One region of the Halobacillus trueperi genome, then DNA from elsewhere that is predicted to be linked to it. Evidence: riboswitches for the same ligand, from Rfam matches in the RefSeq annotation. Region 1 holds a riboswitch; each other region holds the start of a gene.
The links. Region 1 has a riboswitch for S-adenosylmethionine ahead of DYE48_RS04930 (methionine ABC transporter ATP-binding protein). Riboswitches for the same ligand answer to the same signal wherever they lie in the genome.
Positions count from the first base shown of each region.

Region 1 (5,542 bases):
GCGTATCCATCTTAGCATCCATCTCTTTGATGAACTTCATAAGAGAGATTTCATCGCCTTCTTCACGGTGAGCATTAATAGAAGAACGCAGGAAGTCAGAGTTTGTTACACCACTGATTTCACTAGGATATTGCATAGCAAGGAATAGACCTGCTTGAGCTCGTTCGTCCACTTCCATTTCAAGAACGTTTTCGCCATCAAGCAATACTTCACCTTTTGTTACTTCATATTTAGGGTGACCCATAATTGCGGAAGCCAGTGTAGATTTACCAGTTCCGTTCGGTCCCATAACAGCGTGGAATTCCCCACCGTTGATTGTTAAATTTACACCTTTAAGGATTTCCTGACCTTCGATTTCTACATGAAGATCTTTGATTTCTAACGTTGATCCTGCCATAAATGAATACCTCCAGTATCTATTATTATAGAATGTCCATGTTGATCGGAAACAAAGAACTATTCTCAATTTATTCTCATTACAATCTTATATCATTTAGTGCTTGTTATCAACTTTTTCCCATTAACTAAAGCCAAGAGTCCGGACATGTAACGAACAATTTTCTACATTTTTCATGTGTATTATAACATGAAAAAATCAGGTGGCTAAAACACACCTGATTTTTTCATTTAATCGAATGATTTATCTATGCAATTGACGGTCGACCTGGGCAATCATTTTCTGACTCTCTTCGAATTCTCGTTGGCGTTTTTCTTCTACTTTCAAGCGTGTATCCAACTTCCTGCTGTACTCCGCATAACTCATGTTATGAGATTGGTGCATGGCTTTCTCCATATCAGCAGTGTAATTCAAATTCAGATCGTCACTAATAACGAATCAACCCTTTCAGATTATTTACACAATTTAAGGTACCACAAATACTATTCCCAAATAAAACTTCTTAAAACTTTAAATTCATGCAAAAGTGATCTTCATTATTGATGTAAGCGTTTACTGCAAGTGAGTATATAGAATACATCCGATTTCCTTGAATTTTCTAATAATTGAATCAATTGACCGTTGTCGTCAAGTCCATGTACGCATCCTGCACAAGCGTTACGGCCTGACTTAAAGCCGCTCCACCTCCAAATGCCGCAGCAACACCACAGGCTTCTAATATTTCCTTTTCCGTTGCACCCTGGTCGACGCAGCCTTGCGTGTGGTAGATCATACAGTACTCGTCCTGTGCAACAATGCTGATTCCTAATGCCATCAATTGCTTCTCTTTTTTAGATAATTCTCCAGCTTTAAAACATTCTTGTGTGAATTCATCAAACTTATGAGAAACTTCCGGCATGTGCTCTCTGAAGGCTCCCATTCCTTCTTTATAATCATGTAAGTACGTTTGCGTCCACGTCATATTTTGTTCCTGCATATGAAAACCTCCCAATAAAAATAAGTGACTGCGGTTAGTATAAACCGCAGTCACTTATTTTATCCGTTATTCAGCATCACTTGAGACCGGTACAACAGCACCGTCATATTCTTCTTTGATGAAGTTGACGATCTCTTCAGAACGAAGAACTTCTACAAGCGTATTTAACGCTTCATTGTCTTTATCTTCGCTATTAGCAGCAACGACGTTCACATAAGGAGAGTCAGACTCCTCGAGAATAATTGAATCTTCGCTGGGAGACAGACCAGCCTCAATAGCATAGTTTGTATTAATCGCTACAAGCACGTTTTCTTCACGCTGGTAAACTTGTGGAAGGTTAGCTGCATCTACTCCTGTATCAAATTCAATGTTTTTAGGATTTTCTACAATATCCTGTACAGTAGCATCTACTTTTTCCACACTTTCATCCAATTTGATTAGTCCCTCTTTCTCTAAGAGTGAAAGGACTCGACCATGAGTGGATACAGAACGACTCATGACTAGCTGCGTACCTTCTTCAACGTCTTCCAGGTTTTCATATTTTTGAGAATAAACTCCGATAGGCTCAATATGGATACCACCAAGGTTTGCAAAGTCATACCCTTTCTCTTCCTCTTGGGTCTCCATATAAGGAATCGTTTGGAAATAGTTAGCGTCAATACGACCTTCATCTAAGTCTTGGTTCGGTAAAATGTAATCCTGATATTCTTCAATCTTTAATGTGATTCCTTCTTCTTCAAGCATAGGTTTTGCTTTCTCGAGAACTTCAGCATGTGGAACACTGGTAGCTCCTACCTTAATCTCCTTTGTTCCACCTTCTTCACCTTCAGATCCTGATGCATTTTCTTCCTCGTTCGATGACCCGCAAGCTGCAAGAACAAGGATAAGCAATACAGCGATTAAACTCGTCCATAGTTTTTTCATTATTAATTCTCTCCCTTTTATTTATTTTATCTTTTATCCAATTTTCGTGAGATGGCATCTCCGATGAATTGGAAAATAAACACAATTAAAATGATTAAAATAGTACAAATGAATACAACATCAAAGTTACTTCTCTGGAACCCATAGAAATAGGCGAAATCGCCAAGACCACCAGATCCGATGGCACCGGCTACGGCGGTGTATCCAATCAATGCGATAGCTGTTACGGTTATCCCGGATATCAAAGCTGGCATCGATTCCGGAAGCAATACTTTAAAAATGATGGTCGAGTATTTAGCTCCCATAGATTTTGCTGCTTCCACGACACCTTTATCGACTTCTTTCAATGCAATTTCCACCAACCGGGCATAGAATGGCGCTCCACCAATAATCAGGGCAGGCAATGCTGCTTGTGGCCCTCGAATGGTGCCCAGCAGAAAATCTGTAAAGGGGAACAATAATAAAATGAGAATGATAAACGGAATTGCTCTGAATATGTTAACAATGGAAGCAGTAATCCAATTCAACGTTTTGTTATCCCAAAGACCCCCAGGTCCGGTCAAATAAAGGAGAAGACCCAAAAGCAAACCTAAAACGAATGTCCCAGCGACAGAAACCAGCGTCATATACAAGGTTTCATTTGTAGCTGTAATCATGTCTTCCATTCTTACGTTCGGGAACCATTCATTAAACATGTGGATTCACCTCCACTTCAACAGATGTGGATTCAATATATTCAATGGCACGCTCGACTTCTTTTTTGTCTCCATCAAATTGAACAAACATTGTTCCATACGCACCCTTTTGTGTTTGGGTAATCTTTCCATGTAGAATGTTGACGTCTAATTCAAACTTCCTTGATAAATCACTGATCAGTGCCTGATTTGTACTTTCTCCGACAAAGTGAAGACGTATAATTTCTCCAGAACGGTAATTATCTTTGATCAATTGCAAGGAGGTTTCTTTTTCTGGATCTCCCATCACTTGATCCACAAACTTCTTCGTGACTGGTTTTTGAGGATGAAGAAAAACGTCCAACACTTCCCCTTGTTCAACAATTTTACCTTCTTCCATAACCGCCACCTGATGACAAATTTTGCGAATGACGTGCATTTCATGTGTGATCAGAACGATTGTAAGGCCAAGCTTTTCGTTAATATCCACAAGAAGATCAAGAATCGAATCCGTGGTCTCAGGGTCCAACGCGGATGTGGCCTCATCACATAAAAGAACTTTCGGATTGTTTGCAAGCGCTCTGGCTATCCCCACTCTTTGCTTTTGTCCACCGCTCAATTGGGATGGATAAGAACCTCCCCGGCCTTTCAACCCGACCAATTCAATTAATTCATCGACACGTTTTTGCCTTTCCGCTTTAGGGATCCCGGCAATTTCCAATGGAAAAGCGATATTATCATGAACGGTACGTGACCAAAGCAAATTGAAATGCTGGAAGATCATTCCGATTTCTTGTCTGGCCAACCTTAATTTTCCTTTGCTTAATGAAGTAAGTTCCTGCTCATCGACAAGAATGCTTCCTTCTGTGGGATCTTCCAAACGGTTCAGTAAGCGAATAAATGTACTTTTACCGGCCCCACTATATCCGATCACTCCATAAATTTCCCCTTTGTTAATATTAAGACTTAAATCATCCACTGCTCGTACATCCTGATCTTTCGTGTGGAATATCTTTGATAGTCCTTTAATTGTAATCATGCTGCTTTCCCTCCACTTCAAAAAAAGCCACTCTGTAATGAGAACAGAGTGGCTTTTTTAATCATACCTAAAAATCTGTTCTCTCATCTGTCAAAGCTTAATACTTTGCAGGAATTGGCACCTGAGCAAAACAGTTTTGCCGGTTGCCGGGCATCATCGGGCCAGTCCCTCCGCCACTCTGGATAAGAGATTTTAATTTATTAAATTATTATCGCTTTAATTCGTTTAAGTAGTACAATAATGGATTGTAGCACCGTACGAATTTTGTGTCAACTCATAAACAGATTGTTCAGAAAAATAAAGTCGATCAAAACTGAAGAAATGCTTACATCTTCCATACAAAAACATCTAATATTCACTCGATTGACACAATAAAAAAATCCCTTCTTTAATAGAAGAGATTCATCGCTTTTACATTTCTCATCTATCAAAGTCAAAGACTTCGCAGGATTTAGCACCGTTCAGTTTACCTGCCGGTTGCCGGGCATCGTCGGGCCAGTCCCTCCGCCACTCTGGATAAGTGAAGATGTCGATATGAAATTAATAATTATGTTAGCATGGGAAATATATAAGCGTCAATCCATAACCTTCGCCTGATAAAAAGGAGAATGACATTGAGTAAACAAGCCCCTTTATTTGAACTACCTTACATCCACAACCACTCTTCCATTTATAAACTTGAAGAGGACTTAGGGAAAGTTATTGTCTTGACCTTCTGGGCTTCCTGGTGTCCAGATTGTGGAAAAGACTTACCTATGAAAGAACAACTTTTCAAAACGATGGACCATGATAAAGTAAAAATGATGACGATCAATGTAACTGGAAGGGAACGGAATATAGAGGAAGGCATCGAATTCAAGGAAAAGTTTTTAACACAACCAACTCTTTCTGACGAAGGACGATACGTCTATGACTTGTACAATTGTGATGGCGTTCCTTCCACCATCATCATTAATCAACAAGGAGAGATCCATGCGAATTTTGGCGATCAGTCCTCCTTTTTAGATATTGTAAGCAAATTAGGAGAAATCGTATGATATTCATAACAAAAAGACAGCAAAGACTCCGGAGTCTTTGCTGTCTTTTTCATTATCGAACTACTTCCACATTACATATAAGTTTTTTAGAGAATTTTTAAATTCTACAGTAGTGGTCATTTCCTGGGAAATACATACACTATTCAACAAAACCAACCACTTTCTCATACATATAGGAGACAGAATGAAAAGCATAAATCTTTTCCTCTACCTCCCCGCCCCTAGTAACCAGCAGACATGGAACACTTTTAATCTTAAAATGCTGCATCCATTCGGGGTGCAGAGAAGCATTCATTTCCTTAAAAACTTCTCGATCAAATACAGACTCCAGTGTTGTGAGCATTTGACGCGCAAGGTGACAAGTTGCACAAAAAGGGCTATGAACAAAGGTGAGGGTCGTTTGTGGAGATTCGAAGAACTTCTTTACTTCTGTTGTTTTTATTTCCTCCACAGTCATCCTCCTATATTAAATAGATCGACTTTACATTGAAATGT
Region 1 is NZ_QUAE01000003.1:18,962-24,503, forward strand. Features, by position in the region: gene sufC (Fe-S cluster assembly ATPase SufC) at 1-397, opposite strand, end outside; gene DYE48_RS21105 (YuzK family famiily protein) at 641-781, opposite strand; gene DYE48_RS04915 (carboxymuconolactone decarboxylase family protein) at 1,008-1,373, opposite strand; gene DYE48_RS04920 (MetQ/NlpA family ABC transporter substrate-binding protein) at 1,440-2,297, opposite strand; gene DYE48_RS04925 (methionine ABC transporter permease) at 2,324-2,992, opposite strand; gene DYE48_RS04930 (methionine ABC transporter ATP-binding protein) at 2,985-4,010, opposite strand; SAM riboswitch class I at 4,091-4,199, opposite strand; SAM riboswitch class I at 4,428-4,533, opposite strand; gene DYE48_RS04935 (TlpA family protein disulfide reductase) at 4,625-5,047, shown strand; gene DYE48_RS04940 (thioredoxin family protein) at 5,187-5,504, opposite strand; gene DYE48_RS04945 (toprim domain-containing protein) at 5,509-5,542, opposite strand, start outside.

Region 2 (5,542 bases), on a different contig from region 1:
CGAAGCTCGAGGAGGCTCACCGCGCTCCCACGGAAAGCGAGTCATTCCCCGCAGCCCCATATCCACTCAACAATAGTCTCGAAACTGAGTCTTCAAGAAAAGGGAGCTTATCTTGAATAGAGAAGGGAATGTTTTTTTATGGTGAAAGGTATAGGAAGGATGTTATGGATATGAAGAGAGTTATTGTTGTTGGTGGTGGGCCGAAGTCTTACATACCTGATGTAAAAGAATACGCATGTGAAGAATGCATTTGGATCGGCGCCGATCAAGGAGCGGAAGTCCTCGTTGAGCAGGGAGTGGACCCTGACATTGCCATCGGAGATTTCGACTCCGTCTCGGAACAGTCTCTGGCTGAAATAAAAAAGAAATCCAAACGAATCCTTGTATATCCGGACGAAAAAGATGAAACCGACTTGGAATTAGCCATAAACGAAGCACTCCGTTTAAATCCAAGGCATATTCTATTATTCGGAGTGACCGGTGGCCGGATCGATCATTCTCAAGCGAACATGCAACTCCTGTACCCTCTGATGAAGGAAAATGTAAAGAGTACGATCATCGATCGACAGAACCGAGTGGAATTAGTCTCTGCTGGTGAGCATAAGATAGAAGCGGATGAAATTTACCCATATGTTTCTTTCTTGCCGGTCACGCTTGAAGTGACAAAAATTACGCTTGAAGGGTTCTACTATCCTTTGAATCAAGCTTACCTACCATTTGGATCCACCTTGTGCATCTCAAATCGACTGATTGAAGATACAGGTACTTTTTCATTTGAGTCAGGCATACTCTTAGTAATAAGAAGTACAGACTTGCCTACTTGAAGGTAATAAGGGAGTTCGCATTAGTTCATATAGGAGGAGGGGGCTCTTTTGAAATTTTATACCATCAAACTCCCAAGGTTCGTCGGGGGTTTAGTGCGCGCAGTCATAAGTACATTTAAAAAAGATTAGGACCAAATCAAAAGGGAAAACTCCGGAGTACACATGGGCTGAGCTCCGGAGAGCATTACAAGCGCCCGTTTACTTATCTTTAGACAAATAAAAAAAAGCACCCAGAAAGGGTGCTTTTTTGTGAGCTCATAAGCTCAGTGTCCGCAATTATACGCGTTGTACTTTGCCTGACTTAAGTTCACGTGCTGTTACGTAAACTTTTTGAGGCTTGCCATCCACAAGGATGCGAACTTTTTGAACATTAGCTTTAAATTTACGTTTATTAGCGTTCATCGCGTGTGAACGGTGGTTACCTGAACGGGTACCTTTACCAGATAGAACACTTCTGCGTGCCATGAAAATCCCTCCTGTTACATACATAAATCATCAGATACTTAGTAACTTTATCATATAGAAAACGTGTTTGCAATAATCTAGTCAGAATTATATCAAGAATTTTTTCTTGACAGAACTTATGAATTGTTACACAGTATAGTAGGGATATCCAGGTCATTTTCTTACCATTGAACAGAAATTCATTTCACATTTTTGTGTTATAATAGGGTAGGATTAATGAGGATTATAAAGGAGGATCTATTATGTCTGTTGATTTAAATAACCAATATGGTCATATTACTATTAGCAATGAAGTCATTTCAACGATTGCTGGAGGAGCTGCTGTCGAGTGCTACGGCATCGTCGGGATGGCATCTAAAAATCAGATCCGTGATGGTTTATCTGAAATGCTCCGCAAAGAGAATTTTTCCAGAGGAGTCGTTGTCAGACAGGATGAAGATCGCCTCCATATAGACATGTACATTATCGTGAGCTACGGTACGAAAATTTCCGAAGTCGCTCATAATGTCCAATCACAAGTAAAATACACACTAAACAAAACAGTTGGTTTGTCCGTGGATTCTGTGAATATTTTCATTCAGGGAGTTCGTGTGACAACTGAATAGATCGCGGTTGTAGTCAAAGGAGGAAGTAAGTGTGACGTTACAAAAGTTAGACGGCAAGACGCTTGCCGAAATGATCTTGCAAGGAGCTCATCATTTAAAGCAGAACTCACAAATGATCGATGCTTTGAATGTTTTCCCTGTACCGGATGGAGATACGGGGACGAATATGAATCTGTCCATGACTTCTGGAGCTGAAGAAGTACGGAATGTGGACCAGAATCATGTAGGAACAGTGGCCCAATCTTTATCCAAAGGTCTCTTAATGGGAGCGCGTGGTAACTCAGGTGTTATTCTCTCCCAAATTTTCCGGGGTTTTTCAAAGGCGATTGAAGGTAAAGAAGTCATTACAACCAAAGACTTTTCGGACGCTCTTCAAGGCGGGGCCGCCACAGCATATAAAGCCGTCATGAAACCTGTGGAAGGAACCATTCTTACTGTAGCAAGAGAGACTGCCGAAGCATCTGTCGAGATTGCTAAAAAAGAAGATGACTTCATTCCATTCATCGAAGGAGTCGTTCAAGCAGCGAAAAAATCATTGAAGCATACGCCTGAACTGCTTCCAGTATTGAAAGAAGTGGGTGTAGTAGATAGTGGCGGTCAGGGCCTTGTCACGATTTATGAAGGTTTCCTAGCCAACTTAAAAGGGGAAGAGGTTCCTGATCTTGATGATACAGTATCGATGGATGACATGGTCAACGCTGAACACCACAAGCTAAATCAGGATTTCATGAATACAGAGGATATTGAATTTGGCTATTGCACAGAATTCATGGTCAAATTTGAAGAAGATAAACTTGCTGAACATCCATATGATGAAGAAGCCTTCCGTAATGAGCTCAGTGAAATGGGCGATTCTCTGCTTGTCGTTTCTGATGAAGACTTGATCAAAGTCCATGTCCACGTGGAATATCCAGGTGAAGCGATGACCTTGGGGCAAAGATACGGCAGTCTTGTCAACATGAAGATCGAGAATATGCGTGAGCAGCATACGTCGATCGTTGGTGACAAAAAGAAAGCCAAGCCAAAGTCAGAGGAAAAAGCAGAGTACGGAATCGTGACAGTAAGCATGGGAGACGGAATCAAGAAATTGTTTGAAAGTCTTGGAGCTACTGTTGTCATCCAGGGCGGTCAAACAATGAACCCGAGTACTCAAGATCTTTCAGAAGCGATTAAAGAAGCACATGCGAAACGAGTGCTTGTCTTGCCGAATAACAAGAATATCGTCATGGCTGCTGAACAAGCGGCAGAATTAGCGGATGTAGAGGTGGCTGTCATTCCATCGAAAACGATTCCTCAAGGGATGAGCGCCCTTCTTGGGTTCAACCCGGAAGCGGATCTTGATGCGAATAAAGAGGAAATGCTCAGCCTCATGGCTGAAGTGAAGACAGGTCAAATTACGTACGCCGTCAGAGATACACAAATTGATGGGTTGGACATTTCTAAAGGCCATTTCATGGGAATCGCCGATGGCAAAATCTCCGCTACAGATCAAGATGCATTGACGACTGCTAAAACGTTGTTGAATCAAATGATCGACGAAGATGAAGATGAAATTCTGACCATCTTGACAGGTGAAGAAGTCGACGAAAAAGATGTAGCAGAACTTGAATCATTCATAGAAGAAACGTATGAAGATCTGGAAGTGGAAATCCACAATGGTGGACAGCCGATTTACTCCTATATCTTTTCAATCGAATAAAACGTGCAGGAACGCAGCTGTTGGGGCTGCGTTTCTTTTATGCTTGTTTTCGAACCACCTTGACTCGAAGATGGTTTCGAATAGAAAAAACAACAATTAAGAGATAGCCGGATAGCAGGCAAGTGTACACAAACGTTAAGATCGAATCACTGACTTGGATCGAAGAAAGTAAAGTCCTCGAATTTGTAAGTATGATAAAACCTCCGGCCAATACACCTAGAACAGAAGAAGGAAGGGTTTTGACAAGCCAGGCGGCGATGGGTGCCGCCACAACACCGCCTATAACGAAAGATGAAATGAGCAGCCAGCTGAACTGGTCATGACCTAAAAAAATCAAAAAACCAGCCGTGGCTGAAATCGTTACCAGAAATTCGCTCGTATCCACCGTCCCGATGACTTTCCTTGGAGCGATCCCTGATTTAGAAAGAAGCGCAGGTGTATTCACAGGCCCCCATCCACCCCCTCCGACACTATCCAAAAAACCCCCGGCAATTCCAAGTGGCAAGAGGAAACGTTTGTTTACAGACTTTTTTTCTTTGGTATTTGTTTTTTTCGAAAGGTATAGGAAACGAAAAATGATATAAATCCCTAGTGTGAGTAGGAATATGGATATGTAAGGTCTAATGAATTCCCCTGATATATAGCTTAAAAATGCCGCCCCTAAAAAGGCACTGATGGCACCAGGAACTGCGATAATCATGACAAGGCGTTTGTCTACATTTCCAAATTTATAGTGGGAAAAGCCTGAAACAGCCGTTGTGGCGATCTGAGACATATGGATGGAAGCGGATGCTACAGCAGGAGCAAGTCCATAGGATAAGAGAATGGTTGATGAGCTCAGCCCAAACCCCATGCCGAGTGCTCCATCCATCAGTTGAGCAACAAAACCAATGAGAGCGAAAATCGTCAGTTTTTGCAAAGTGTACCACTCCTTTTAAATAGTTCAATGTGTGGAAAAATATATTTCATTATTCCTATGCATTTACTAGGTTTTATAATCAAAAAAAATAAAACTCCCCCATCTGAAAGAAGGGGGAGTAATCCGCACCTTATCTTTCAGCCTTCTGGCTGCTGGAATGAGCACCTTCTTAAAGGTTGCTGCGGGATAGTTAGACCAGGTTCCTCCCCCGACTCTTCATAAGGATCGTATGAGTGATTTTAAGAATAATTCTAAAACTAACGGACATGGTTTTATTTGTCAATCATATAGTATAAAAAAACATAAAAAATTGTGATTTTTCTAAAAAGCATTGACATATGATGCTAAGGAGCATAAGATTTGTATCAACTTGTTTTTCAGAAAATTTCATACCTTTTCTTATCTAGAGAGGTGGAGGGACTGGCCCTTCGAAGCCTCGGCAACGGATCTACACAGATACTGTGCCAATTCCAGCAAGTGTTAAGCGCTTGAGAAGATAAGGAGAATGTAGTTTACATTTATTCGTAAATGCCTTTCTTCTTATCGCGAAGAAAGGCATTTTTGCTTTAAGAAAGGAGGATGAAATGAAACAACCACTCGTCACGTACCAATCTTTTGAAAATCCATTTGAAGGGGATCCACCGAAAGACGACGATACCAAAGGAGCAGCGGAAGTCATTCGCTGGGCTTACACTCAATATGAGGACATTGTGTATGCCTGCAGTTTCGGAGCAGAAGGTATCGTTCTCATTGATTTGATTTCCAAGGAGAAGCCGGATGCCGAAGTCGTTTTTCTTGATACAGAAATCCATTTTCAAGAAACCTATCAGCTTATTGAAAAAGTGAAAAAGAGGTACCCGAAGTTAAACATAACGATGAAAAAACCTGAGATTACTCTGGAAGAACAAGCTGAGAAATTCGGATCCGCCCTTTGGAAACGGAAGCCGGATCAATGTTGTTACATCCGTAAAATTAAACCACTCGAAGATGCCCTAAGCGGGAGGAAAGCATGGCTGTCGGGACTGAGACG
Region 2 is NZ_QUAE01000027.1:33,414-38,955, reverse strand. Features, by position in the region: gene DYE48_RS19145 (thiamine diphosphokinase) at 171-824, shown strand; gene spoVM (stage V sporulation protein SpoVM) at 873-953, shown strand; gene rpmB (50S ribosomal protein L28) at 1,101-1,289, opposite strand; gene DYE48_RS19130 (Asp23/Gls24 family envelope stress response protein) at 1,532-1,894, shown strand; gene DYE48_RS19125 (DAK2 domain-containing protein) at 1,926-3,593, shown strand; gene DYE48_RS19120 (sulfite exporter TauE/SafE family protein) at 3,631-4,512, opposite strand; SAM riboswitch class I at 4,640-4,737, opposite strand; SAM riboswitch class I at 4,909-5,015, shown strand; gene DYE48_RS19115 (phosphoadenylyl-sulfate reductase) at 5,097-5,542, shown strand, end outside.
Region 2: it holds a riboswitch for S-adenosylmethionine, as region 1 does, so the genes downstream of both, DYE48_RS19120 (sulfite exporter TauE/SafE family protein) here and DYE48_RS04930 (methionine ABC transporter ATP-binding protein) in region 1, are expected to answer to the same signal.

Region 3 (5,542 bases), on a different contig from region 1:
ATTGTCATAAAGTTCTGATTTGATTTCTGCATATGACGATGGGAGAAGACTCTCTCTATCGTCTTCTCCCATCTTGAATGATTACCAATGGCTATGAAATTATTTAATCTCAGCTTTTTTGCTTCAGGAACAACCACCGTATCAATAAAATCATTGATATGGTGATTAAAGGCCTCATTTTCTTCATCTCAAATAAAGAAAAACCCATCATGATTCCCCAGCCAGATCAGTCCTGTTTTAGGAAAATCGGGATCATCTACAAAAATTCGACCTGGGTTGTTCCCTTCAATGACCGCTTTAACTTCAAGATGACCCTCTTCATTTATTAACTTTTCGCATTTATCGAATTCAGTTTTATTGAGCTCACCAATCATTCTTAACCCTCCGATCGGAAAAATATTATGACTTAATTTCATACCAGCCTTTTTACAACATTTCTGCTTGGCTATCACGACTAGTGTTAACCACATTGCAGCTATTGCCCTCCATTCTGAAAGTTATCTAATTTAGATGACCTTACCGCTTAATTCATTTTAAGTATGAAATTTCTGGACATATAAGTTGTCCTTATAATGCTCTATAAAGTTTCCGCCACTTACTTCGGTAATCAATCCTCTCCAAAAAGCATGTGCAGGTTCATTATTTTCTATCTGGGTAATCTCCCATTCACCAGGAAACATTGTAAACAGTTTCCTCGCAACATCTTTGCCATAACCATTCCCCATATATTTAGCTGAAATAAAGTACTCCTGAATTGTATTAGGACTTGAAAATGTAGCACTTTCTACAAGAGCAAATCCAATTAATTCATCCCTTAGCTTAATAAAATAAGCGTGGAAATTATCATTTGTCCAATACTTTTCTAAATCAAAAGGCTTGTAAGATCCATTGTCTTCTAACTTAATATCTGGTATGTATTTGCTAAATTCGTAAATATAAAATTGCATGATATTATGTAATTTAGTCGCTTCTTCTTCTCGAACTTTTTGTAAAGAAACCATAAGCTTACCCCCCTGGATAAATTCACATACTGTACTCCTTCAATTTTTTGGTGCCTTTTTGGTGCCTGACCCCCACTTCGCTAAAGTGGTAACGTAGTGGGCGGAAGGCACCAAAACCTCCCCTCAAAATATGATAGCTCAGGGATTCTAGTTATCTATTCGGTTGTTAATGGGAAAAGTTTCAAATACATAAAAACACGACAAAACGAGCCTTTCTTTTGTGTATAGAAGACTTGCCTTCAAGGTATTAGTTAGTATGTTCGTGGATATCCAATCACTCTTTTTCCCGGACTTTTCTGCATTGAAGGAGTGTATGCTGTTTCCTGTTTATTTATGGATGTAACAACTTAGCCTTATGAATAAAAAAACTATTTAAACTTCTCTTCCTTCGCATACAAAGGAGTGCAATAGTCCATATAGGAAGGCAGCTGTCCTCGCACAATTAAATTGTAGATTTCTTGAACTTTTGACGTCATGGGACCAACCTGACCTCTCCCAATCACTCTTCGATCAATCTCGACTACAGGCTTAATTCCAATAGCTGTTCCTGTTAAAAACACTTCGTCCGCTTCATATAATTCTACCCTTGTAAAACTTTGCTCACGTACTTGTATGTTCATCTCGTCCATTAAGATTTGTGCTGTTGTATCTCTGGTAATCCCCGGAAGAATGTCATCCGATACAGGAGGAGTGTACACATCCCCGCCACGGATAATGAATATATTTGCTGTAGCTTCCTCACTGACATTCCCTTCTTTCGTTAGAAGGATAGCCCCATCATAGCCATTGGTAGTCGCCTCATCATTCGCCAATGCCGAATTCATGTAGCCTGCTGTGGGTTTGGTTTGGGGAGGAATCATATTACTACCTATTCTAGTCCATGAAGAAATACATACCTTTAAATATGGCTTCGGTTCATATTCTGTATAGTGTGTATAGATAGCCAAATGATTGAAAGGATCATTTAAATCAGGTCGCAACGTATTGGCTCCCTTGAAACAAATGGGTCGAATGTAAACATCTTGAGTGACTTGGTTTAAGAGCAGCAATTGTTTTGTTATGGAAGACAATTGTTCTACAGAATAAGGGATGTTAATGAACAAACTCTTTCCGGATCCGTGCAACCTTTTCATGTGATCTTCTAATCGGAAAATAAATAATTCCTCTTTCTCATCGTTCCAAAAAGCTCTTATCCCATCTATGCAGCCCAATCCATAATTAAGACCTTTATTCTTCACACTGACACTCAACATGCGTTCATCTACGAATCGATCTTTATCAAACATAAAGACCACAGCATTCACACCTTTTCACAGAACTTATAATCGAATGATGGTCATGGATAGCCATCAAACACATAATCTCGTATGGAAGAAAAGGATACCATCGTTACAATTTATTTTTGATCTCTTTCATAAAAGCTTCACCCTGTGTACCTATTGATTGACTCTATAACATATGTCTGTTTTAAACGAATTAATACAATCACTAAAAATCATAAATCCTTGCCCGCCTCTTCTGTCCTCCTTGTAAAAGAAAGCTATATACTTGAAAGCAAATATTTCTATGGATGAATTACCGAACCATCTGATTGACGAATCACTAACCTTTGTAAATCACTCGTTTTTGATGCCTGACCCCCACCTAGCTAAAGTGGTAACGTACTGGGGGTCAGGCACCAAAATAAGGCACCAAAATAAAATGAATCAGAATAAAGTCCAAAACTTTTTCTGAAAATTCCATTGATTCTTCACTCATTTTCCTGTATTGTAAATCGCAAGCGAAATAATAAACGCCTAATTTTCAACATGAATGTTCAGTTTGATCCCTAATCCAGGCATACGTCTTACGTAAAGGGCTCAACTGCTGCTTTTCCAAAAACTACATAATAATAAAACTTATCCAGAGAGGTGTAGGGACTGGCCCTTTGATACCTCAGCAACCAGCCATCGGCACGGTGCTAAATCCAGAAGGTAGTAGTGATACCTTGAAGATAAGGAGACTCTTTATACATAAAGGACCCCCTTATCCAAGGAGGTCCTTTATTTTTTTTTGAAGTAGAAGAATGACCGTGGGGCTCAAAAGGATTGAAACAATTCCAGCCCATACCCATCCAGAAAGTCAGCGTGTCTCTGTAAAAAGGGCATTAGCTTTCTTATAAATGAATGACTCTTAAAAAAAGGAAAGGTTGTGGAATGAAATGAAACGATCATTAGAACAAAGATTACAGGATGGACCCGTTATTTGTGGAGAAGGATACTTATTTGAATTGGAGCGCCGCGGCTATTTACAGGCGGGTTCTTTTGTACCTGAAGTAGCTCTCGATAACCCCCAGGCACTAAAACAGACGTATCGTGACTATATGCTCGCAGGCTCCGACGTCGTCTTAGCCTTTACCTATAACGGCCACCGCGAGAAAATGAGAATCATAGGCAAAGAGGATTTATTAGAGCCTCTTAACCGTCAGGCCATACGTCTAGCCAAAGAGGTTGCCGAGGAGCACCCTGAGGAAGAAGCACTCGTAGCCGGGAACATTTCCAACACGAACCTGTTCAACCCGGATGATCCTGAAGCTGTTGAAAAAACAAGAAGCATGTTTGCGGAGATGATCGGATGGTGTAAGGAAGAAGGCGTAGATTTTGTGAACGGAGAAACCTTCTATTACTATGAAGAAGCGCTGATCGCTCTCGAAGAAATTCAAAAACAAGATCTCCCTGCCGTGATCACATTCGGTTTAATGGGTGAAAATATTCTGCGAGATGGCTACGAAGTAGAAGAAGCCTGCCGCTTATTAAAAGAAAAAGGCGCCCTTGTAGTCGGGATGAACTGCTTCCGCGGACCAGCAACGATGCAGCCGTATGTAGAGAAGATCCGTCATACGGTGGACGGTTATGTAGGTGCTCTTCCCATTCCATACCGCACGACGGAAGAACACCCTACCTTCTTCAACCTGCCGGACGGTGGCTGTGCTTGTACACTACCAACGGAAACAACGTTCCCAACGTCCCTGGATCCGCTCTATACGAACAGGTATGAGCTTGCGGAATGGGCTAAAGAAGCGCACAGCATTGGTGTAAACTACCTGGGACTCTGCTGTGGAGCTTCTCCGGCTATGCTTCGTGAAGTGGCAGAAACCGTCGGCCGTACAGCTGTAAACTCCACGTATTCCCCGGATATGAAGAAACACTTCCTGTTCGGCAGTGACGACACACTGCAGGATCACATTACAAATTACAAGACGAAAGCATAACTCAAACGCCTGTCCCAAAATAGGGACAGGCGTTTTTCATAGATTCATTCTTTTTTGAGCGTGACAGGTATTGGTATCTTTTATTGTAATAATCGAAATTAAGACAAACCAATGATCCCTCTTATACTTTGGATTTAGAGTCATATACAGGGTAGTCACTATACATATGTAATAAAGAGGATTGCTCTTTTATGCAATAGGTAAGTGCTGAAGTTACCGCCGGGCTTTTCGCCTGCTGGAGCCAGTGGAATACTTCTTATTACTCCTACACTATGAACCTAAACTAATCTATGCTCTAGTATTTGGTAAATATCTACATACAATTCAATCAAAATAATGATACGAGGAATTGAGGCAGATTATACAAATTGTTTCAAAATACCGCTTGAAGAGGAAAAGAAGATCATTTTGGAGTATGAGTAGATGAAGAAGAGGATTCGAGAGGAAATCAAATTTTAAAGAAAAAATAAGGATTGGAATAGTATAAATCTATTTAAATCTCTGATTGATACGATCCAATCCTTCTACTTTCGATTTTTCTACATTCAATTCCCTTTTTAATAAAACATTTTCTGCTGTCATCCCTGCTAATATAGAAACTCCAATAAGCGTTCTTAATGCGTCTGGCTCAGAGATTATATAGGTAACGGCGAAAACTGAAGCTGCCGCCCCAATAAGGAAGTCAGCCAGAAATCCTAAATAAATCCCCCTGGGACGTGCTCTTTTTTTAGGGAAGATCAACACTTTTCCATTTCTCATTAAATGAGAGACAATGCCTGTCATCCCTCCAATACACCCAGCAATAATTAGCGTATTCATAAGAAATTTTCCCCCTAGACTAAAAAAGCGGCGGTTGGTAGAAACTTAGAAACATACGCTACTATGCACTAAATCCTCAACCAAGCTCGCCGCTCCGTTTAAGTCTGTTATTTTTTTAAATACAAATGTCCCACTATAATGAACACCTTAGCTACAGTTTACACTATTATTATCAGAAAATAAATACTATTTTTCAAAAAAATGTCTGGAATAACAACTTATGTCAGCTTAGACGATGGATTTTATTTAACCATTCATGGATCTGATCTTCATAATACCTAACTTCCTTTTTCGATGTAGAATCAACTAAATCCTTTCTCAATTGTTGATATTCTTCCAATTGGGGCTTGGTTATGGGAAGCTCATTGGTTGATTGAAGATTGTCTAAGTACATTTGGATTTCTCCAAAATAATAGCGGCTTTCCTCTATCGATTCAGCATTTTTAAAGGAATTCATAAGATCGTCATAGGT
Region 3 is NZ_QUAE01000008.1:88,058-93,599, forward strand. Features, by position in the region: partial or broken gene DYE48_RS11675 (GNAT family N-acetyltransferase) at 1-374, opposite strand, end outside; gene DYE48_RS11680 (GNAT family N-acetyltransferase) at 534-1,001, opposite strand; gene DYE48_RS11685 (branched-chain amino acid transaminase) at 1,370-2,287, opposite strand; SAM riboswitch class I at 2,897-3,001, shown strand; gene DYE48_RS11690 (homocysteine S-methyltransferase family protein) at 3,202-4,251, shown strand; gene DYE48_RS11695 (DUF4257 domain-containing protein) at 4,741-5,070, opposite strand; gene DYE48_RS11700 (hypothetical protein) at 5,294-5,542, opposite strand, start outside.
Region 3: it holds a riboswitch for S-adenosylmethionine, as region 1 does, so the genes downstream of both, DYE48_RS11690 (homocysteine S-methyltransferase family protein) here and DYE48_RS04930 (methionine ABC transporter ATP-binding protein) in region 1, are expected to answer to the same signal.